2 regions of the Mycobacterium sp. NPDC048908 genome follow, and region 1 is predicted to be linked to the other one. Evidence: predicted binding sites of a transcription regulator. Region 1 holds the regulator's gene; the other holds the start of a gene.

What was found. Region 1 encodes HspR, which represses chaperone genes until heat shock. Its sites were predicted from a motif close to ANNTGAGTNNNNNNNACTCANNT; they were not measured.
Region 2: lon (endopeptidase La) is a predicted target of HspR. The motif match lies at 3,841-3,863, and genes of this name have one in related genera.

What each region holds. Positions count from the first base shown of each region.
Region 1 is NZ_JBICUE010000008.1:82,121-92,950, reverse strand. It holds gene ACGFK1_RS20935 (GAP family protein) at 1-117, shown strand, start outside; gene ACGFK1_RS20930 (TetR family transcriptional regulator) at 112-750, opposite strand; partial or broken gene ACGFK1_RS20925 (ABC transporter permease) at 849-1,867, shown strand; gene ACGFK1_RS20920 (FAD-binding oxidoreductase) at 1,879-3,045, shown strand; gene ACGFK1_RS20915 (aldose 1-epimerase) at 3,066-3,968, shown strand; gene ACGFK1_RS20910 (heat shock protein transcriptional repressor HspR) at 3,965-4,342, opposite strand; gene dnaJ (molecular chaperone DnaJ) at 4,342-5,511, opposite strand; gene grpE (nucleotide exchange factor GrpE) at 5,535-6,152, opposite strand; gene dnaK (molecular chaperone DnaK) at 6,149-8,011, opposite strand; gene ACGFK1_RS20890 (hypothetical protein) at 8,366-9,013, shown strand; gene ACGFK1_RS20885 (amino acid permease) at 9,035-10,525, opposite strand; gene ACGFK1_RS20880 (hypothetical protein) at 10,545-10,796, opposite strand.
Region 2 is NZ_JBICUE010000025.1:9,591-20,420, reverse strand. It holds gene ACGFK1_RS31795 (TfoX/Sxy family protein) at 1-248, opposite strand, end outside; gene ACGFK1_RS31790 (hypothetical protein) at 279-467, opposite strand; gene ACGFK1_RS31785 (LLM class flavin-dependent oxidoreductase) at 464-1,486, opposite strand; gene lon (endopeptidase La) at 1,490-3,829, opposite strand; gene ACGFK1_RS31775 (ATP-binding protein) at 3,947-5,224, shown strand; gene ACGFK1_RS31770 (SDR family oxidoreductase) at 5,265-5,966, shown strand; gene ACGFK1_RS31765 (esterase family protein) at 6,029-7,024, opposite strand; gene ACGFK1_RS31760 (alpha-hydroxy-acid oxidizing protein) at 7,225-8,469, opposite strand; gene ACGFK1_RS31755 (mechanosensitive ion channel domain-containing protein) at 8,482-9,876, opposite strand; gene ACGFK1_RS31750 (adenylate/guanylate cyclase domain-containing protein) at 9,873-10,830, opposite strand, start outside.

The sequences.
Region 1 (10,830 bases):
GACGAAACCCTGCGAAGCGTCAACGAGTGGATGGAACAACAGCACGCCACCCTGGTCGCCGCGATCCTGGTGGTGGTTGGTGTTCTGGTGCTGTACAAGGGGATTCACGGTTTATAGCTCGGGCAGGCGTAGCTCCGCCGTGTCAGCCGTCAGGTATCTGGTCACGGTCGGCGCGATCAACGCAACCACGTCATCGGGGGGCAACGTCGCCAGCGGCGGCACCTCGATGATGTACCGCAGCACGGCCGTTCCGACGAGTTGGCTCGCGGCCAGCGTCGCCCGCAACCGCGCTTGTTCGCCGCCGCCCAACACATCCGACACCGCGGTCAGCACGTAGTTCTGCATGAAGCCGCGGAACGCGTCGTGCGCGTCGGTGTTCGACGTCGCCGACTGAAGCATCGCCCGCATACTCGCTGCGGTGTCGGGCGCCTCCCAGATGCGCAGGTACGTGCGCACCATCCTGGTGCCGATGTCCGGGTCGTCACCCGGTCCGCCGGTGAGCGCGGCCACCAAGACGTCGGGATCAAGGATCAGCCGCAGCGATTCGCGGAACAACTCCTCTTTCGAACCGAACAGATAGAGCACCATCGAGGGGTCGACATGCGCGTCTGACGCGATCGCGCGCAGCGTTGTCTTCTCATACCCCTCGGCCGCGAACCGCTGCTTGGCCGCCGCCAGTACCGCATCGCGCGACACCGGCCCACCCTGGCGGCGGCCCCGGCGCTTCGTCGTCTTGGCAGCTGGCGGCACGTTTCGACACTAACATTTCAATGCCTGTTGAAATGTTGATGCTGCGGCGTTACGCTGGCCCCAACGGTTAATTCAACGTCGGATGAAAAGGACTCGCCATGACCGGGACTTCGCTGGGCACGCCCGTACGGCACGCCCTACACGCGTCACCCGTCCATGAACCACCCGCGGCCATCCGCGCCGCCGGGGTCGTCATCGCGCTCTTTCTCGCATTGGCGGTCCTCGCGATCGCGTTCGCGCTGCCCGCCGCGCGGTCCAAACCGCACGGCATCCCCATCGGGGCTGCGGGGCCCACTGCCGCCAGCGGGCAAGTCGCCGACATGCTCGAGCAGCACGCACCTGGTGCGTTCGTCATCACGTACTATCCCGGCGAGGCGGCGCTGCGCAATGCGATCCGCAACCGAGATGTCTACGGCGGCATGTCATTTGGGCCTGGCGACCGCAGTCTGCTGATCGCCACCGGTGGCAGTCCCATGGTCGCGCAGATGCTCACCCAGATCGGCACCGGCATCGCACAGCAATCGCACATGCCGTTGCGCATCGAAGACCTCGCCCCGCCGACCGCTCGAGATCCTCGCGGCGCGGGCTTTGCCGCCTCGGCGCTGCCGATCACGTTGGCCGGACTGCTGCCTGCCATCGCACTGGTGCTGGTGATACGGCGCGAGATCTGGACCCGCCTGGTCACCGCTGTGGTGTTCGCCGCGGGCGCGGGCGTCGGCATCGCGGCGTTGCTGCGGTACCTGCTTGGCTCCATTGAGGGCAACATCTGGCCGGTGGCGGCCGGACTGACGTTGGGCCTGCTGGCCGCCGGTTTGGCGATGCTGGGGTTGGGCTCGCTTTTCGGCCGGGTGGGTCTGGCGATCGGCGGACTCTGGCCATGCTGCTGGGCAATCCGCTGTCCGGATTGGCCAGCGCGCCCGAACTGCTACCTGCCGGGTGGGGTGCCCTTGGCCAGTGGATGCCGCAGGGTGCCACCGCAACGTTGCTGCGGTCGACGGCCTTCTTCGACGGTGCAGGCGCGACGACCGCGATCGCGGTGTTGATCTGCTGGACCGTTGCCGGTGTCGCGCTCATCGTGTTCGCCGCGGTTCGCCGGCGCCGAGCAGTGCCCGCCTAAACTCGGGCGACGTGGGCCTGGACGACCGTGATGCACTGCGCACGCTGCGCGACGCGGTCGATCCCGCGTTGGGGTCGGACGCGCTGATCCGGCGGTTCTACACCCGGTGGTTCGCCATCGACACTTCCGCGCGAGATCTGTTCCCACCGGACATGGCGGCGCAGCGGACCGCGTTCGCCGAAGTGATCACCTGGTTGTTCTCCGAGATGATCGCCCGGCGCGCCGAGGAACCGATCGCGTTTCTGGCCCAGCTGGGCCGCGATCATCGCAAATACGGTGTGTTGCAACGACATTACGACACCATGCACGATGCACTGCTGACGACGCTGCGGAGTCATCTCATCGAGAGCTGGGACGACCGGCTGGCCGCGGCCACCCACGACGCCGTCGCGTTGATCGTCGGGGTGATGCGCGGTGCCGCCGACGCCGAGAAGGGGCCGCCGTTTCGCGACGGCACGGTGATCGAGCACCTGAGAGTCACCCGCGACGTCTCGGTGGTCCGGTTGCAGTTGGATCAGCCGCTGTACTACCACCCGGGCCAGTACGTGACGGTGCAGGTGCCGCAGTGGCCGCGTCGGTGGCGGTTTCTGAGTCCCGCGATACCCGCCGACCGCGGCGGAGCCATCGAGTTCCACATCCGCTCGGTCATCGGCGGCATGGTCAGCCCCGCGATCATCGGCGAGACGAAACCCGGTGACCGCTGGCGGCTGTCGAATCCGCACGGCGGCATGCACGTCGACCGCAGCGCCGGCGATGTGCTGATGGTCGCGGGCAGTACGGGTCTCGCGCCGCTGCGCACGCTGATCATGGACCTCACCCGGTACGGCGAGAACCCGCGCGTGCACTTGTTCTTCGGCGCCCGCTACCCCAGTGAGCTCTACGACCTTCGCACGCTGTGGCAGATCGCGTCGACCAACCCGTGGCTGTCGGTGACGCCGGTGTCGGAGTTCAGCACCGATCCGCCGTGGGCCGCCGACTATCCCGACGTCGAACCGCCGCGCGGGCTGCACGTGCGGCAGACCGGCCTGCTTCCCGACGTCGTGACGCGCTACGGCGGTTGGGGTGATCGTCAAATCCTGATCTGCGGCGGGCCGAACATGGTCGAGGCCACCAAGGCGGCGCTGATCGCCAAGGGGGCACCCGCGGAGCGGATACAACACGATCCGCTTGCCGGCTGAGCGTGGCAGGATCGTCAGACATGTCGGAGTTCGAGACCGTCACGCTGAAGGACCCGTCTTCTTCAGTGACCGCCACCTTCGTCCCCGTCGCAGGCATGGTGGGCACCTCGCTCGCCGACGGCGGCGATGAATTCCTCGGCCAGCGTCGCGGCCTCGACGCCTACGTGACCGCGGGCAAGACGATGGGGATACCGATCCTGTACCCATGGGCAAACCGGTTGAGCGCCAACAGATATGAGATTAACGGCGCCGTGGTCACCCTGACGCCGGGGACTGGAGGGGTACGCACCGACGAGCACGGCGTGCCGATCCACGGCGTGCTCGCGGCCTACCCCGGCTGGCTGGTCACCGCCCGCACGGACAACACGCTGACGGCAGTCCTGGACTTCGGCGGCAAGCCGAGGTTGCTCGCGTCTTTTCCCTTCCCCCACCTGCTCACGCAGCATGTGACGCTTGACGATCGCACGCTCACCATCGAGACCACCGTGATGCCGACCACGTCGGCGTCGGTGCCGTTGTGCTTCGGGTATCACCCGTATTTCACGATTCCCGGCGTGCCGCGTGAAGAGTGGCGGCTGACCACGCCGTCGATGCGCCATCTGCCGGTGGACAACTGGGGCATCCCCACCGGAGGGCACGACGACTGGAACGGCGCCACCGAGCCGCTGAAATCCGTGACATATGACGACGGCTTCGACAACGTGCCCGAGGGTGCGGTGTTCATACTGTCCGGCGGCGACCGCCGCGTCGAGGTGAAATTCGAGACGGGCTACCCGGCAGCTCAGCTGTTCGCGCCGAAGAACGACGACATCGTGGCGATCGAGCCGATGGCCGCACCCACGGATTCACTGCGCCGCGGTACGTACCGTTATGCGGTCCCCGGTAAGCCCGAGACCGCCCGGTTCTCGATCACCGTGACCTAGCGCTTGTTGCGCGGCTGCCAGACGACCACGGCCGTGCTCTTTGGCACGACGGCGACCTCACGTCGTTGCCGCCCGCGCAATTCTTCCAACTCGTGTGCCATTTCACGTACGCGGGCTTGAAGTGCCTCCACCTGATTGGTGAGCTCGATGATGCGTTTGATGCCTGCCAGGTTGACGCCCTCGTCCTGCGACAGCCGCTGAACCTCACGCAGTAGATCGACATCACGCTGCGAATAGCGGCGACCGCCGCCAGAGCTGCGCTGCGGACTGACCAGACCGAGCCGGTCGTAGGTGCGCAGCGTCTGGGCGTGCATGCCTGCCAGCTCGGCGGCCACCGAGATGAGGAAGGTGCGTGCGTCCTCCTTGTTGGCCATCACGCACCCGCCCATCCGGCTCGCGGGTCAAAACCACTGGCCCGCTCCGCTTTCGCGTAGGTCTCCAGCGCTTCGGCCGCTTCCCCCTCCAGGTTCGGGGGCACCGCGACCTTGACGGTCACCAGGAGGTCACCGTGGCCGCCGGAGCGCTTCGGGACTCCGCGTCCGCGTACCCGAAGGATGCGGCCGTCTGACGTGCCCTTGGGCACCCGCACACCCACCTTGCCTTCCAGCGTCGGCACGGAAAGCGTTGTCCCCAATGCCAATTCGTGGAAAGCGACCGGTACGGTGACGGTGAGGTCATCGCCGTCGCGGCCGAACACCTTGTCCGGTCTGACGTGTACGGTCACGTACAGATCGCCTGACGGCGCACCGCGCAGACCCGCCTCGCCCTGTCCGGCCAACCGGATCCGCTGCCCGTCCTCGACGCCCGGCGGGATCCGCACGTTGATGGTCCGGGTCCTGGTGGTCACACCGGTGCCCTTACATTCGTCACACGGATGCTCGATGATCGACCCACTGCCGCGGCATTCGGTACACGGTTCGGAGAACCCGAACGCACCCTGGTTGCGGCTCACGACCCCGGACCCGTTGCAGTTCGGGCACACCTTCGGACTGGTGCCCGGACGCGCCCCGCTGCCATGGCAATTCGTGCACGGCGCCGGACTGGTGAGCCGAAGCGGCATCGCCACGCCCTTGGTGGCCTCCATGAACGACAGCTCGGTCTCGGTCTCGAGGTCGTTGCCCCGGCGCGGCCTGCTCGGCCGTGGCTGCGCGCCACGGCCGAACAGTCCACCGAACAGGTCGCCGATATTTGCGCCGCCGGTCTGCCCAGCGGCATCGAACAAGTCGTTCAGGTTGAACTCGACGCCATCGCCACCGAACCCGCCGAAGTTGCCGCCACCACTGAAGCGGCCCCGGCCGAATCCGCCACCTGCGAACAGCCGTCGAGTTTCGTCGTATTCCTTGCGCTTAGCCGGGTCCGACAGCACGCTGTGCGCCTCGGACACCGCCTTGAATCTCTCGGCGGCGCTCGGGTCGGAGTTGGTGTCGGGGTGTAGATCGCGGGCCAACTTTCGGTAGGCCCGCTTGATCTCGTCGGCGTTGGCGTCAGAGGAGACGCCGAGCTCCTTGTAGAAGTCTTTCTCGACCCATTCGCGTTGAGCCATAGCGCGTCACCTCCTTACCTTTTCTAGGTGTTGTCTGATTGTGCGGCTTCACCGGCCGACTCGTCGCCGTTATCGGGCGTGTCCGCAGCGTCCTGGGCTTCCGGCACGGTGTCGACCACGCCGACGAGGGCGTGGCGCACCACTTGTTCGCCGACCTTGTAGCCGCGTCGCATCACGGTTCCGACGATGGGATGCGTGCCCTCCCCCTCGTGCTGCACGGCTTCGTGCAGCGCAGGGTCGAACGGGTCCCCTTCATCGCCGAAGCCCGAAAGGCCAAGCCCCTCAAGCGCGGTCGCCAACTTGTCGGCGACCGACTTCAGTGGGCCTGCCTCCAGGTCACCGTGACTGCGGGCGCGGTCGAGGTCGTCGAGCACCGGAAGCAGTTGGGTGACAACCGCGGCCTTGGTCCGCTCGGCGGCCAGCTGCTGGTCGCGCAGAGAGCGCTTGCGGTAGTTGTCGTACTCCGCCTTCACACGCTGCAGTGTGGACTTCAGCTCGGTGACTTCCTCCGACGCCGATCCCTCCGGTGCCGGCCCAGTGGGGGCCGGCCCGGTCGTGGGTTCACGAACTTCGCCAGTCTCGGGATCGATACGCCGTTTGTCGGTGACGGTCACCGGCTCGTGCGAATCGTTTTGGCTCACTTGTTCTCCCGGTCATCGTCGACAACCTCGGCGTCCACGACATCGTCCTGCGAAGAACCTGCCGCGCCGCCGTCGGCTGCGCCGCCTGCCGCCTGCCCGGCCTGGGTGGCCTCGTAGATGGCCTGGCCCAGCGCCTGCGACTCGACGCCCAGCTTCTCCATCGCGGACTTGATCGCCCCGATGTCGGTGCCTTCGAGTGCCGTCTTCGCTTCGGCGATGGCCGCATCGACCTTGGTCAGCGTGTCCTCGGGGACCTTGGATCCACCCTCGGCTCCGCGCTGGTCGGCGACGAACTTCTCCGTCTGGTAGACCAGCGACTCGGCCTGGTTGCGGACGTCGGCCTCCTCGCGACGCTTGCGGTCCTCCTCGGCGTGCGCCTCGGCATCCTTGATCATCCGGTCGATCTCCTCTTTGGAAAGGCCGGAGCCCTCCTGGATGCGGATCGTGTTCTCCTTGCCGGTGCCCTTGTCCTTGGCGGTGACATGCACGATGCCGTTGGCGTCGATGTCGAAGGTGACCTCGATCTGCGGCACACCGCGCGGCGCCGGCGGGATACCGGTCAGCTCGAAGCTGCCGAGCAGCTTGTTGTGCGCGGCGATCTCCCGCTCACCCTGATAGACCTGGATCTGCACCGACGGCTGGTTGTCGTCGGCCGTGGTGAAGGTCTCGCTCCGCTTGGTCGGGATCGTGGTGTTGCGCTCGATCAGCTTCGTCATCACGCCGCCCTTGGTCTCGATGCCGAGCGACAGCGGCGTGACGTCAAGCAGCAGAACGTCTTTCACCTCACCCTTGAGCACACCGGCCTGCAGCGCGGCGCCCACCGCGACAACCTCGTCAGGGTTGACGCCCTTGTTGGGCTCCTTGCCGCCGGTCAGCTCCTTGACCAGATCGGTCACCGCGGGCATGCGGGTCGACCCACCGACCAGCACGACATGGTCGATGTCGGACACCGAGATGCCGGTGTCGGCGATCACCGACTGGAACGGCTTGCGGGTGCGGTCCAGCAGATCCTGTGTGATGCGCTGGAATTCTGCGCGGGTCAACTGTTCGTCGAGGAACAGCGGGTTCTTGTCCGCGTCGACGGTGATGTAGGGCAGGTTGATCGAGGTGCTCTGCGAGCTGGACAGCTCGATCTTGGCCTTCTCAGCGGCCTCACGTAGCCGCTGCATGGCCATCTTGTCCTTGGTCAGGTCAATGCCGCTGGTGCCCTTGAACTTCTCCACGAGCCAGTCGACGATGCGTTGGTCCCAGTCGTCGCCGCCAAGGTGGTTGTCACCGGAGGTGGCGCGGACCTCTACCACACCCTCGCCGATCTCCAGCAGCGAGACGTCGAACGTGCCGCCACCGAGGTCGAAGACCAGGATGGTCTGTTCCTTCTCGCCCTTGTCAAGCCCGTAGGCCAGCGCGGCCGCGGTCGGCTCGTTGACGATGCGCAGCACGTTGAGCCCGGCGATCTGGCCGGCCTCCTTGGTGGCCTGGCGCTGGGCGTCGTTGAAGTATGCGGGCACGGTGATCACGGCGTCGGTGATGTCCTCGCCCAGGTAGCTTTCGGCGTCGCGCTTGAGCTTCATCAAGACGCGGGCGCTGATCTCCTGCGCGGTGTACTTCTTGCCGTCGATCTCGATCGACCAGTCGGTGCCCATTTCACGCTTGACCGACCGGATGGTGCGGTCGACGTTGGTCACCGCCTGGTTCTTGGCGGGCTGTCCCACCAGCACCTCGCCGTTGCGCGCGAACGCCACAACCGACGGTGTGGTCCGAGAGCCCTCCGAGTTGGCGATCACAACCGGGTCGCCGCCTTCGAGTACGGCGACGACGGAGTTGGTGGTCCCGAGGTCGATTCCGACCGCACGAGCCATGGTGTTGCCTCCTGAATAGTCCTGCTAGGGGTCGCGAGTGCGCTGCACTCATTCAGACTGAGTGCACCGCACTCAAGCCTTCACCTGTCGACCCCTTCGTGTCAACCCAGACTTGAGTCAGTTGCGCTCAACTGTCGTCGTGGTCAACGGGAGCGCTGCAGCGTTTGTTCCCGATGCCGACCGCCAACCGCTGGGGAGACGGCAGAACACGCAATCCGCAGCTCTAACGCCTGTTCGCGACGAAATCCGTCATCGATCGTCCGAATGTGATGTGGATCACCTTTGATACCGCTGTGAACCGCGCTGATCGCGTCGCCGTGACCCGAGGGAGTTCACGCGGGAAGGAAGTCAATGATGACGCTGACCAGGATGTCCGCTGCGATCGCGACCGGCCTTCTCGCCGCGGCCGCCACGAGCGCGCCGACCGACTCACCGGCTGGAGAATCCGCGCCGCAGGGCCGCCCGCTCGCACTGGTCGCACTGGCGTCGGCGGGGGCCGCCGTCGGCACAGCTGCGGCGCCAAACAATCACGATGTGCCGGTGGCCCTGCACGCTCAGCTCTTCACCGCATCGGCAGCGCTGGGCAGCCTCACCCCGGATATTCCACACCCGTTGTTGCGCAACGGCTTTCATGTTCGGGTCGCGGACTCGGACACGGCCCACCTGTTCCGGCCCACAGTGATGTCGGTGACGCCGCGCGGTCACGGTGACGGCGGCATCATGCCGGCCGCGGCGGCGATGGCGGCGACGCCGGTGGCGGACGCGTCGGTGGCACTGCCACGGCGACCGGCGGCAACGGCGGCAACGGCGGCGACAGCCACGCCCTCGGTCAGGCGGGTGGCGCGGGCGGCACGGGTGGCAACGCCTCAGCGCCGGCGGGCACCGGCAACCGTGGCAACGGCGGTGATGCCGGGCACGGCGGCATCGGGGCCGGCGACGGACAGGGTGGCCTCGGTGGCACCGGAACGGGCAGCAGCCCGGCCAACAGTCACAACGGGGTAGGCGGCAGCGGGGCCGCCTGACTCACTTGTCTTTATCCGGGGGCACGGGACGGTTCGCGACGACAGGGAACTGACCGGTGAACCCCTCGCGTTCCCGCGCAATCTCCAGCACCCGCCCACGGACCACATACCAGCCGATGACGAGTGCGGGAATGATGATCACCAGCGTGGCGACCGTCCACGTGCCGATCGGTGGGTCGAGTGCCATCAGCACGACGACGCCGAACAGGAATGCCAATGTGGCGTAGCCGGTGTAGGGCGAACCCCACAACCGGAACGACGGCCGCTCGAGGATGCCGCGTTTCGACCACCGGTAGAGCTGGATCTGGCAGATGACGATGGTGCCCCAGGACGCGATGATGCCGAGAGCCGCGATGTTGAGCACGATCTCGAACGCCTCGCCGGGCACCAGCAGGTTGAGGATGACGCCGAACAATCCGACGACGGCGGTGAGGAAGATTCCGCCGTACGGCACACCGCGACTCGACATCACCGACGTGAACTTCGGTGCGCTGCCGTTCATTGCCATCGACCGCAGGATCCGCCCGGTGGAGTACAGCCCTGCGTTGAGGCTGGAGAATGCCGCGGTCAGCACCACGATGTTCATCACCGTGCCCGCACCCTCGACGCCGATCTTGGAGAAGAACGTGACGAACGGGCTCTCGTCGGCCTTGTAGGTGCTGTACGGGAGAAGCAGCGCCAGCAGGAACAGCGAGCCGACGTAGAACACCGCGATACGGGCGATCACCGAGTTGATGGCACGCGGCATGATCTTGTGCGGGTGAGCGGTCTCGCCAGCCGCCGTTCCGACCAGTTCGACTGCGGCATAGGCAAACACGACGCCCGACATGACGATCACCAACGGAAACAGACCGGTCGGGAAGATCCCGCCGTTGTTGGCGATCACGCTGAAACCCGTTGACTGCCCTTGAATGTGGTAGCGCCCGGCCAGGAAGATGGTGCCGGCCACCAGGAATGTCAGCAGGGCAACGACTTTGATCAATGCGGCCCAGAACTCGAGCTCCCCGAACAAAGTCACCGAGATCAGGTTCAGACTCACCACGGCCGCCAGCGCGATCAGCGCGATCAGCCACTGCGGAACGGCTTCCATCGCTTTCCAGTAGTGCACATACGTTGCGATCGCCGTCGAATCGACGATGGAGGTGAACGCCCAGTTCAACCAGTACATCCAGCCGGCGACGAACGCCGCCTTCTCGCCGAGGAACTCGCGCGCATACGACACGAAGGACCCCGATGACGGCCGGTGCAGCACGAGTTCGCCGAGCGCCCGCAGGATCAGGAAGACGAACACACCGCAGAACGCGTAGCTCAGGAACAGGCCGGGTCCGGCGTTGTGCAGTCGGCCGCCTGCACCGAGGAACAGCCCGGTGCCTATCGCGCCGCCGATCGCGATCATCTGCAGCTGGCGGGGTTTGAGCCCCTTGTGGTAGCCCTCGTCTTCCGCCGTCAAGGCGGAGTTGTCATACACCGACTGCTTGGGTGCGGTGGTCATTGGAACCCCTTCGCTCTCGTCAGTTACCGGGCGACGCGGGATCGATGGGGGTCCCTCTGGCATCCCATTCCTCCGGAGGACCCGGCGTATCGCTGACGTCACGGAACGTCATCACGAAACCGCACACGGCGACGGCGGCCGCGATTGCGTAACCGATTATGGAGTACCACCCGGCGTGCAGATAGGCGGTGACCGCGACGATGAACATCGCCAGGAACACCAGGGACATGCCGATCAAAGGAATCTTTGCAAACAAGTCAACGCGTGCCATGAGACTCACCTCGATAGACCGAATGACGGTCATA
Region 2 (10,830 bases), on a different contig from region 1:
GACGCCCGAACCCAGCCGCGGGTTTCGCGTCCCGCCATCACCATGGGTTCGACGTGTTCGCGGCCCAGCAGCTTCTCGGTCTCCTCCGGTGGCACACGCACCATCAGACCGCCACGGCCGCTGGCGCACACCGACATGTTGCCGTTGATGAGAAAAGCCAGCCCACCGAACATCCGCTTTTCGTCGACACCGCGCTCGGTCGCGATCAGTTCGCGGATACGGTCGGCCAGGTCCTCGTCGAAGGCCATGGGAGGGACGTTAGCGCCCGGCGCCGACATTCACTCGGCGTCGGCGCGGACCGTCCATGACCCGACCCTGTTGTACGCCGAGTCGTAGATGTCTTGTTTGTCACCTGGTTCCAGTGCATCGAAGTCGTCCATGGCCCCACCCCAGTACCTCAGAATCCTTCCCAGCTCAGCGCGGGCATCCGCATCGTCGGGCAGGTTCACGTCAAGCACGAATCTCACGGCTGTGAGGTACCCGATTTCGGCGTCCAGCCCAACTTCGGCCCGAGCTTTTCGGCCATGTCCGTGACGATCTGGGCGTAGTCCTGCTCGTCGAAGGTGAACGGCAGCGCGAACGCGACCTCGTCGGCCCGCTGGAAGCCGGCGTGGCCGGACAACATCTCAGCCAGTTCGTCGGAGGTGCCGACGTAGTCGGGAGAGAACAACATGCCGCGAGGACCCTGCGGCGGCTTGGTGCGCTCGAGGCGGGCCGAAGCGTAGGCGCGGTACTTCTCGATCTGCCCGCGAGACGCCGAATCGGTCGGAATCACCACCAGCCCTTGTGACACCCGGCCCTGCGGGTGATGCGCCAGGAACGCGTCGATGTGCTCGGCCTGAATGGTGGCGAAATCCCGCGATTCGGTGCCTTCGATGCTCACCACGGAACTGGTCATGTAGTTGATGCCCTGCTGGCCTGCCCAGATCGCCGACGACAGGCCGCCGCCGTACCACGCCCGCGACGCCAAACCCGGCGAATGTGGCTGCACCCGCCTGGTGAAGTCCTCGATGCCGACCTTGCCCTCGAAATCGCTCACCGGATCGCCGCGCAGACACTCCAGCAGCCGCGACACGCGGTCCTTCGAAAAGTTCTCCAGCGCATGGGTTTCCGGGTAGAGCTTGGTTTTGTAATGCTCGTAGAGCATCGGTGTGCCGACGGACACGCCAGGGTTGACCCGGCCGCCGGACAGGATGTCGACCGTCGCGAGGTCTTCGGCCAAGCGCAGCGGATTCTCGAGGGCGAGTGGGATCACCGCCGTGCCCAACTCGATCCGGTTGGTGCGCTGGCTGGCGGCGGCCATGATCGCGACGGGGGAGGAGATTCCCGGCTGCAGGTGCCTGCAACGCAGCCAGACGCTGTCGAAGCCGAGCGCCTCGGCGCGCTCGATCATCGACAGCGTCTGCTCGTGCCCGGGGCCCGGGTCGGCTTCGTCGAATCGGCCGATGGTCAGGAACCCGAGCTTGCGCAACGGCTTTCCGACCACGGGTCAGGCCGCGGCGGTAGCGGCCTCGGCCGCGGGCTCGAGCGCCTGCGCGACGATCTCCGCGACGTCGGTCATCGGCTTGACCTCCAGTGCGTCGAGCACATCAGCAGGCACATCGTCCAGGTCGGGCTCGTTGCGCTGCGGGATGAAAACCGTTGACAGGCCTGCCCGTTGGGCGGCAAGCAGCTTCTGCTTGACCCCACCGATGGGCAGCACGCGGCCGTTCAGCGTCACTTCGCCGGTCATGCCGACGTCCGAACGGACCTGCCTGCCGGTGGCCATCGACACCAGCGCGGTCACCATCGTCACACCCGCCGATGGACCGTCCTTCGGCACCGCGCCCGCGGGCACGTGCACGTGGATGCGGCGGTCCAGCGCCTTGGGGTCGACGCCGAGTTGCTCGGCGTGTGAGCGGACATACGACAACGCGATCTGCGCCGACTCCTTCATCACGTCACCCAGTTGACCGGTCAACTGCAGACCAGGCTCACCGTCGGTCGACCCTGCCTCGATGTAGAGCACATCGCCGCCGAGACCGGTGACCGCGAGACCCGTCGCCACACCCGGCACCGCCGTGCGTTCCTCCGATTCCGGCATGAACCGCGGACGACCAAGGTACTCAACGAGATCCGGCTCATCAATGATGAGGCTCGTCGATCCTCGTGATGCCAGCTTCGTGGTGACCTTGCGCATCGCTTTGGCCAGCAGCCTTTCGAACTGCCGGACACCAGGTTCGCGGGTGTAGTCGGCCGCGATCTTGCGCAGCGCTGAATCTGTGACCTCGACTTCATCCATGGTCAGCGCCGCGCGCTCCCGCTGCCGGGGCAGCAGGAAGTCGCGCGCGATCGCGACCTTGTCGTCTTCGGTGTAGCCGTCGATCTGGATCAGCTCCATGCGGTCCAGCAGCGCAGACGGGATGTTCTCGATCACGTTGGCGGTGGCTAGGAACACGACGTCGGACAGGTCGAGATCCAGTTCGAGATAGTGGTCGCGGAACGTGTGGTTCTGCGCAGGGTCCAGCACCTCGAGCAGCGCCGCCGACGGGTCGCCGCGGTAGTCGGAGCCCACCTTGTCGATCTCGTCGAGCAGCACGACAGGGTTCATCGACTCGGCCTCGCCGATCGCGCGCACGATACGGCCGGGCAGGGCGCCGACGTAGGTCCTGCGGTGGCCGCGGATCTCGGCCTCGTCGCGCACGCCGCCCAACGCAACGCGAACGAACTTGCGGCCCAACGCCCGTGCCACGCTTTCACCCAGCGACGTCTTGCCGACACCGGGAGGACCGGCCAGCACCATCACCGCGCCGGAGCCGCGGCCGCCGACGACCGCCATGCCGCGCTGGGCCCGCCGTGCCCGCACCGCCAGGTACTCGACGATGCGGTCCTTGACGTCCTCCAGACCGTGATGGTCCGCGTCGAGAACCTCGCGGGCGGCCCTGAGGTCGGTGGAGTCCTCGGTGCGTGTGTTCCACGGCAAGTCCAACACGGTGTCCAGCCAGGTGCGGATCCAGCCGCCCTCGGGGCTCTGCTCACTGGACCGCTCCAGCTTGCCGACCTCGCGCAGCGCCGCCTCGCGCACCTTCTCGGGGAGGTCGGCGGCCTCGATGCGGGCCCGGTAGTCGTCGGACCCGTCCGGCTCGCCCTCGCCGAGTTCCTTGCGGATCGCCGCCAACTGCTGACGCAGCAGGAACTCCTTCTGCGTCTTCTCCATGCCCTCGCGGACGTCCTCGGCGATCTTGTCGTTGACCTCCACCTCGGCCAGGTGGTCGGTGTTCCACTCGATCAGCGCGCGCAGTCGCTCGGCCACGTCGGGCGTCTCCAACAACTGCCGCTTCTGCACCTGGGTCAGGTACGACGCGTAACCGGCCGTGTCGGCCAGCGCCGACGGGTCGGTCAACTGGTTGACGAAGTCGATGATCTGCCACGCCTCACGTCGCTGCAGGTAGGCAAGCAGCAGCTTCTTGTATTCCGCGGCAAGGGCACGCGTTTCGTCGGTGGCAGCCGGTTCGGTGACCTCGGTCACCTCGACCCACAGCGCGGGCCCCGGCCCGTTGACGCCGGCGCCGATCTGCGCGCGGCCGTTACCGCGCACGACCGCAGCTGTTCCACTGCCGCCTGCCAGGCGACCGACCTGCACGATCGAGGCCAGCACGCCGTAAGACGGGTAACGGTCCTCCAGCCGGGGTGCGATGAGAAGCTCGCCGGACTCGCTGGCCCGTGCGGCGTCGACTGCTGCGCGCGCCACGTCGTCCAATTCGATGGGCACGACCATGCCGGGCAGCACGATCGAGTCACTGGTGAAAAGGATGGGCACAACACGCGTTGTCACATTGGCTTCAGCCATGAATCCTCCAAAGTTCAGTCAGATCGACTCAACCCTGTGGTGTGAGGATTTGTTCCCCGCTCCAACCACCCATCCGGGCGATGCCCGGCTGTGCTGTCGGCGGTGACCCTGACCTGCATGTCTGCGTGGCGGCTGCGCGAATTTCACGACGACGACCTCGACAAGGCGATTTCCGTCTGGGACCAGAGTCGTAGCCCCGACGAACCGCATCCGGTCTTCGGTGTCTCCGAGGTGATCGCCGCCGCCAAGGCTGGGCAGCCCGCCGTCGTCGCCGTGGTGGGTGAGGATTTGGTCGGCATGGCGGCGGCGCAGCAGCACGGCGAACGGGCGTGGATTTCGATGGTCGCGCTGAGCAACCGGTGGCGTAATCGCGGCATCGGCAGTGCCCTGCTCGGCGATCTCGAGGTTCGGTTACGCACCCTCGGCGCTCGACGCATCAGTGCATTGCTGCCCGCCGACGCCACCGGGACCGCAGCCTTACGCAACTCGGGCTACACCGAACGACCCGACTTGCGCTACTTCGAGAAGCTCGACCACGTCGGGCCGTCCGATGCGGGGCTGCTGGCGGCGCTCGGCGGGCAAGTGATGCCGCATGGCCTGTGGCAGTCGCTGGCGGGCATGGCGGCCGAGAAGCGGGTCATCGAACGGCGTATCGTGATGCCGCTTGCCGAACCCAATCTGGCTGAGCAGTACGGAGTTTCGCCGCCAAAGGCGGTGGTGTTGTTCGGGCCGCCCGGAACCGGCAAGACGAGCTTCGCCAAGGCCGTAGCGGGCAGGCTCGGCTGGCCGTTCGTCGAACTGTTCCCGTCGCGTCTCGCGGCCCCCGACGTCGCGATGACCACCGCGCTGCGCGAAGCATTTGTCAACCTGATGGACCTCGATGCGGCAGTCGTGTTCATCGACGAGGTGGAGGAGATCGCGGGTTGCCGGTCGGGAATCCCCTCCGACCCCGCGCACGGCGTCACCAATGAGCTGCTCAAGCTCATTCCGGCGTTTCGCCGACGCGACGAGCGGTTGTTGATCTGCGCGACGAATTCGGTGCGCTCGCTGGATTCGGCGTTTCTGCGACACGGGCGATTCGACTACATCATTCCGGTCAGGCCACCCGACGAGGTGGCGCGCGGCGCGATCTGGCGGCGCTATCTCAACGTCAACGCTGATGTCGTCGAGGTGGACAAGCTGGTCGAGGCGAGCGGAATGTTCACACCGGCGGACATCGAGTTCGCCGCCCGCAAGGGCGCACAGTCGGTGTTCGAGCGCGAGGTCGAGTTCCGTCGCGGCGAGGCCGCCTGTACCGACGACTACCTCACCGCCATCGCCGACACTCGCCCGACGTTGACTGCCGAGATGGTCGCCGAGTTCGAAGAGGACATCGCCTTGCGCACCCGACTGTGAGCCCTGGAATAGGGTCGACGGCGGCACCGTCGTAGCTCGCATGACCAACACCATCACCAACTACGTCATCGCCATCACCGGTGCGAGCAGCGGTATCGGGGAAGCCACCGCACGCCTGCTCGCCGGCCGCGGTGCCGCAGTGGTGCTCGGAGCGCGCCGCACCGCACGCTTGGACCGGATCGCGGCGGAGATCACCGCGGCGGGCGGCAGCGTCGCCACCGTCGCCGTGGACGTCGGCGTTCGAGCGGATCTCGACCGACTCGTGCACACCGCCGTCGATCGCTTCGGGCGCCTCGATGTGCTGGTGAGCAACGCGGGTGTCGCTCATCTCGGTCCACTTGCCGACGGGGACGTCGACGAATGGACGGCGATGATCGACGTCAACGTGCGGGGGGTACTGCACGGGATCGCCGCTGCGATGCCGGTTTTCCAGCGGCAGGGCCGCGGCCACTTCGTCACGACGGTGTCGACGGCGGGCCTGCGGATCGTTCCCACGATGGGCGTCTATGCGGCGACCAAGAACGCGGTGCGCACGGTGATGGAAGCGTTGCGCCAAGAGTCGACCGACGGTGCGGTGCGGACGACGTCGATCTCGCCTGGCTACGTGCGCACCGACCTCAGCAACATGGCGGACTTCGGTCTCGAACCCGAGGCCGTCGCACGAACCGTCGCATTCGCCATCGAGCAACCGCATGACGTCGAGATCGGCGAAATCGTGATCAGGCCAACGGTTCAGAACTAGCTCACACAGCAGGGAGCCTGCCGTTCGGGGGTGACGGCAGGCTCCCTGGTTGTGGGTGGCACTCAGGCGGACGCTTGCGCTCCGAGCACGCGCTGGATGTCCGGCTTCATCTGTTGCAGCTGCTGACCCCAGTAGCCCCAACTGTGCGTTCCCGTCGCCGGGAAGTTGAACACGCCGTTGGTGCCACCGGCCGCGACGTAGTTGTCGCGGAAGGTTTGGTTGGTGCGCAACGTGAATCCCTCGAGGAACTGCGCGGCCATCAGATTGCCGCCGTCGTCACCGACGTCGAGATCCGATGGGGTGCCGGTGCCGCAGTAAATCCAGATCCTGGTGTTGTTGGCCACCAACTGCGCCATGTTGACCATCGGGTCGTTGCGCTTCCACGCCGGGTCCGACGACGGGCCCCACATGCTCTCGGCGTTGTAGCCGCCAGCGTCGTTCATCGCCAGCCCGATCAGCATCGGCCACCAGCCCTCGGACGGGTTGAGGAAGCCGGAAAGCGATGCGGCGTAGATGAACTTCTGCGGGTAGTAGATCGAGTACGTCAGCGCCGTGCTGCCTGCCATCGAGATGCCGACCACCGCGTTGCCGTTCTGCGACACGCCCTTGTTGGCCTCGAGATAGGCGGGCAGTTCCTGGGTCAGGAACGTTTCCCACTTGTAGGTGTAGTCCTGGCCGTTGCCCCGCGACGGCTGATACCAGTCGGTGTAGAAACTCGACTGGCCGCCCACCGGCATCACGACCGACAAGCCCGACTGGTAATACCACTCGAACGCCGGCGTGTTGATGTCCCAGCCGTTGTAATCGTCCTGGGCACGCAGGCCGTCGAGCAGATACACCGCGTGCGGGCCGCCGCCCTGGAACTGCACCCGGATGTTGCGGTTCATCGCAGCCGAGAACACGTCAAGGTACTCGACCGGCAGACCCGGTCGGGAGAACGCATTGGCAGTCGCTGAACCCCCGACGAAGCCGATCAGCCCGGGCAGGATCGCCGCCGCAACGGCGCTCACCGCCAGTCGGCGGGACCACTTGGTCCGAAACCTCTCCAATAACTTCATAACGGCAACCAACCCACCTTTCATTACTTGCCACAAAGCAATTGCCGTTGCTTCGGGCGTAATGAAACCCGGTCACGCGCGCCTTCAGCCGTTCCGACACAGCGTTGCGAAGTCGCGGTTGGCTAACGATTCCGACTCGGCGCGGACTCGGGAAACCGCGATGTGCACTGTGACCTGTGGGAAAGCAGTGACAGATGTGACTAGCCGTCGAGGCCGGGCGAGCCGCGCCCGAATCGGTGCAGCTGTGTCACGTGCTGCGGGGTCAACTCGTCCAGCGACGTCACGCCGAGCAACCGCATCGTGCGCGTGACCTGCGCGGAAAGGATGTCGATTGCCCGGTTGACGCCGGCCTCCCCTCCGGCCATCAGGCCGTAGAGGTAGGCCCGGCCGACGAGCGTGAAGCGGGCGCCGAGCGCGATCGCGGCCACGACGTCGGCTCCAGACATGATTCCGGTGTCCAGCAAAATCTCGGTGTCGCCGCCGAGTTCGCGTGCCACCGCGGGCAACAGGTGGAATGGCACCGGCGCCCGGTCGAGTTGCCGACCGCCGTGATTGGACAGCAACACGCCGTCGACCCCGAGGTCAACGACCGCCCTGGCGTCTTCTAGCGTCTGAATTCCCTTGACCACCAACTTGTTCGGCCACTGCGTCTTGATCCACGCCAGGTCCTCGAACGTCACGGTGGGGTCGAACATGGTGTCCAGGTACTGCTGGACGGTCCCGGGCCACCGGTCCAGCGACGCGAATGACAACGGCTCCGTGGTCAACAAGTCGAACCACCAGCGTGGCCGCGGCAGCGCGTCCAGCACCGTGCGCAGCGTCAAGGTCGGGGGAATCGACATGCCGTTGCGCGTGTCACGCAACCGTGCGCCCGCCACCGGCACGTCGACGGTCACCAGTAGCGTGTCGAAGCCTGCCGCGGCCGCCCGCTCGACCAGTGCCATCGAGCGATCCCTGTCTTTCCACATGTAGAGCTGAAACCAATTGCGGCCATGCGGGTTTGCCGCCTTGACATCTTCGATGGAGCTGGTGCCCAGCGTCGAAAGCGAGAATGGGATGCCAGCTCTCGCCGCCGCACGGGCGCCCGCTATCTCGCCCTCGGTTTGCATCAACCGGGTGAACCCGGTTGGCGCAATTCCGAACGGCAGCGCGACATGGTCACCGAGCACAGTGCGGCCAGTGTCGACCTTCTCGACGTTGCGCAGGATGGTCGGGTGGAACTCGACGTCGACGAACGCCTGCCTGGCACGAGCCAACGAGAGTTCTTCTTCTGCGGCGCCGTCGGTGTAGTCGAACGCGGCTTTCGGCGTGCGACGCTTCGCGATTCGGCGCAGGTCCTCGATCGTCAACGCCGAGGCCAGTCGTCGTTGAGTTCCGTTAAGTTGCGGCTTCTTGAAGCCGATCAGCGGTGCCAGTTCACGGGGCCGGGGCACTCGGCGTTTCATGGTGGCCACCGGTCAGTCGGCGGCCAACGCGCGCTGGATGCTCGCCCGTCGCTGTTCGATGGTGCGGCCGATGTCCTGAAGCAGAAGCGGCTTTCGTCCCACCAGTTCTTCGATGTGTTCGCGGTCGATCTGCAAGACGGTCACCTCTTCGAGCGCGTAGGCGGTGGTGGCAGCGGGCTCTCGGGTCAGCGTGGTGCTGCCGAGGAAGTCGCCCTCCTCGAGGGTACGCACCGGGACAATTGCCCCGTCGTCGCCCGCCACGACCAGTCGCACATGGCCGTTGACGATGAACGTCATGCATTTGGGCACCTGGCCTGGGACTTGGAGGTGCTCATCGGTCCCGTACCTGGTGAGCCGGACGCGGGGAAGTAACTCATCCTGCTCGGCCTGGGTCAGTCGCAGTGTCGGGGCGATGATGCGCAGCGACGCCTCAAGCCGTTCGCGCGTTTCGAATTCGTCCTCGGCCTCGTCGAGGTGTAGTCCGGCCCGCCGCGACGCATACCAGACCCAGCGCAGGAAGGTCGCCTGCGCGACGATGTCGTCAGCGGGGGTCCGCAGCGGTATCACCGTGCGGTAGTTCATGCCTCCGGCGAACCGGCTGACGGGCATGGCATCGGGCCGCAGCTGAGGGAGCGCCGCAGCCGCTTTGCTGAGCATGGCGCAGACATCGTCGGGCGCATCGTCGAATCCGAACGAGGTGGTGACGACCAGGGAATGGGTGCCGGCCGGACGGCTGAAGTTGGTGAACGATGCGGCGGCAAGCACCGAGTTCGGCATCACCAGCAACCCGCGGCCGGTGTCGATATGGGTTGCGCGCCAATTGACTTCGACCACCCGGCCGCGCGCGGTGGGGGTCTCGATCCAGTCGCCGAGCTGGAACGGCTGCTCGAAGAGGACGAACAGGCCGGAGATGATCTGGCCGACGGAGTTCTGCAGGGTCAGGCCGAGCACGATCGACGACACACCCAAAGCGGTGAACAACCCGCCGATGTGTGCACCCCAGATGTAGGCGAGGATCAACCCGACGCCGACGGCGATCAGCGCGAAGCGCGCGACATCGAGGAAGATCGATGGAATCCGCCTGCGCCACGACCCTTCTGGCGCTCCTTGGAACACCGTGGCGTTGGTGCCGGACAGCAGCAGCACGAGCACCACGAACCCGAAAACCGTGGCGACGATGCGCACCGGCGTGGTCTCGCCGGAGATCTGCATCGCTCCGACGAGCAGAATCAGCAGCGCGCCGAGCGGAAGGATGTAGGCGCGCACCAGATGCACCGGTCGCGCCAACGAACTGTCGCGCCTGCGCAGTGCATTCTGCAGTTCGGTGAGCAGCACCAGGCAGACGGGGAAGCCGATCGCCACGCCGACCGCCCAGTAGAACCAGGGGGAGTCCAGCAATTCGGTCATGGCTGCCGGTCTGTCAATCGCCAGATCGGCTGCTCTTCACCGTCGACGACGATCGCTCCCACCGAGTTGAACGCGCGGGTGTCCCGCATCGCGTCGTACACCCGTGAGGTGACGTACACCCCTGGTTGCGGCGACCCACTTTGCACCTGGTAGGCCAGGTTGACCGCCGATCCCCACATGTCGTACGCCAGCGTGGACCGGCCAACCAGGCCGCTCGTCACGGTGCCGGTGTCGATGCCTGCCCGCAGCTTCAAGTCGTTGCCGGTCTCGGCGTTGAACCGGTCGATGGTGCGCTGCATCTCGATGGCGAAGTCCACGGTGCGGCGCACGTTGTCCAATCTGGGGGTACTGAGTCCGCAGCTGGCGAGGTAGCCGTTGTGCAACGTGCGAACCTGCTCGACACCGAGATTCTCTGCAGCGGAGTCGAACTGACGTGTCAGCCGGTTCACGATCGCGAGTAGTTCTTCGGAGCTGAGGTCGTCGGAGAGCTCATCGAGGCCGACGATGTCGGCGAAGATCACCGTGACGTTCTGATGGTCCTGGGCGATGGTCTCCTCGCCCTCACGGTAACGCCGAACCACTTGTTCGGGCATCAGGGAGCGCAGCAACCGGTCGTTCTCGCCGCGCTGCTCGGCGAGGAGGTCCTCCTTGATCGCGAGGTTGCGGCTCATGTCGTTGAACGCGACGGTCAGGTCGCCGAATTCGTCGCGCGATTTCACCGGCAGGGTGACGTTGTAGTCGCCCGCACTGATCTGCTGGGCACCCGCCTCGAGTCTGCGGATCGGCCGAACGAACAGTCGCGCCAGCAACATGGCGGCCAAGCAGACCACGAAAATGATGACGGCCGTTGAGATCACCAGCGTCTGCGTGAAGGTGGCGACGGGTTGGAACGCCTCGCCCGTGTCGATCTTTGCGACGATTGACCAGTGCAGCCCGCGAAGGTTGACCGGTGCG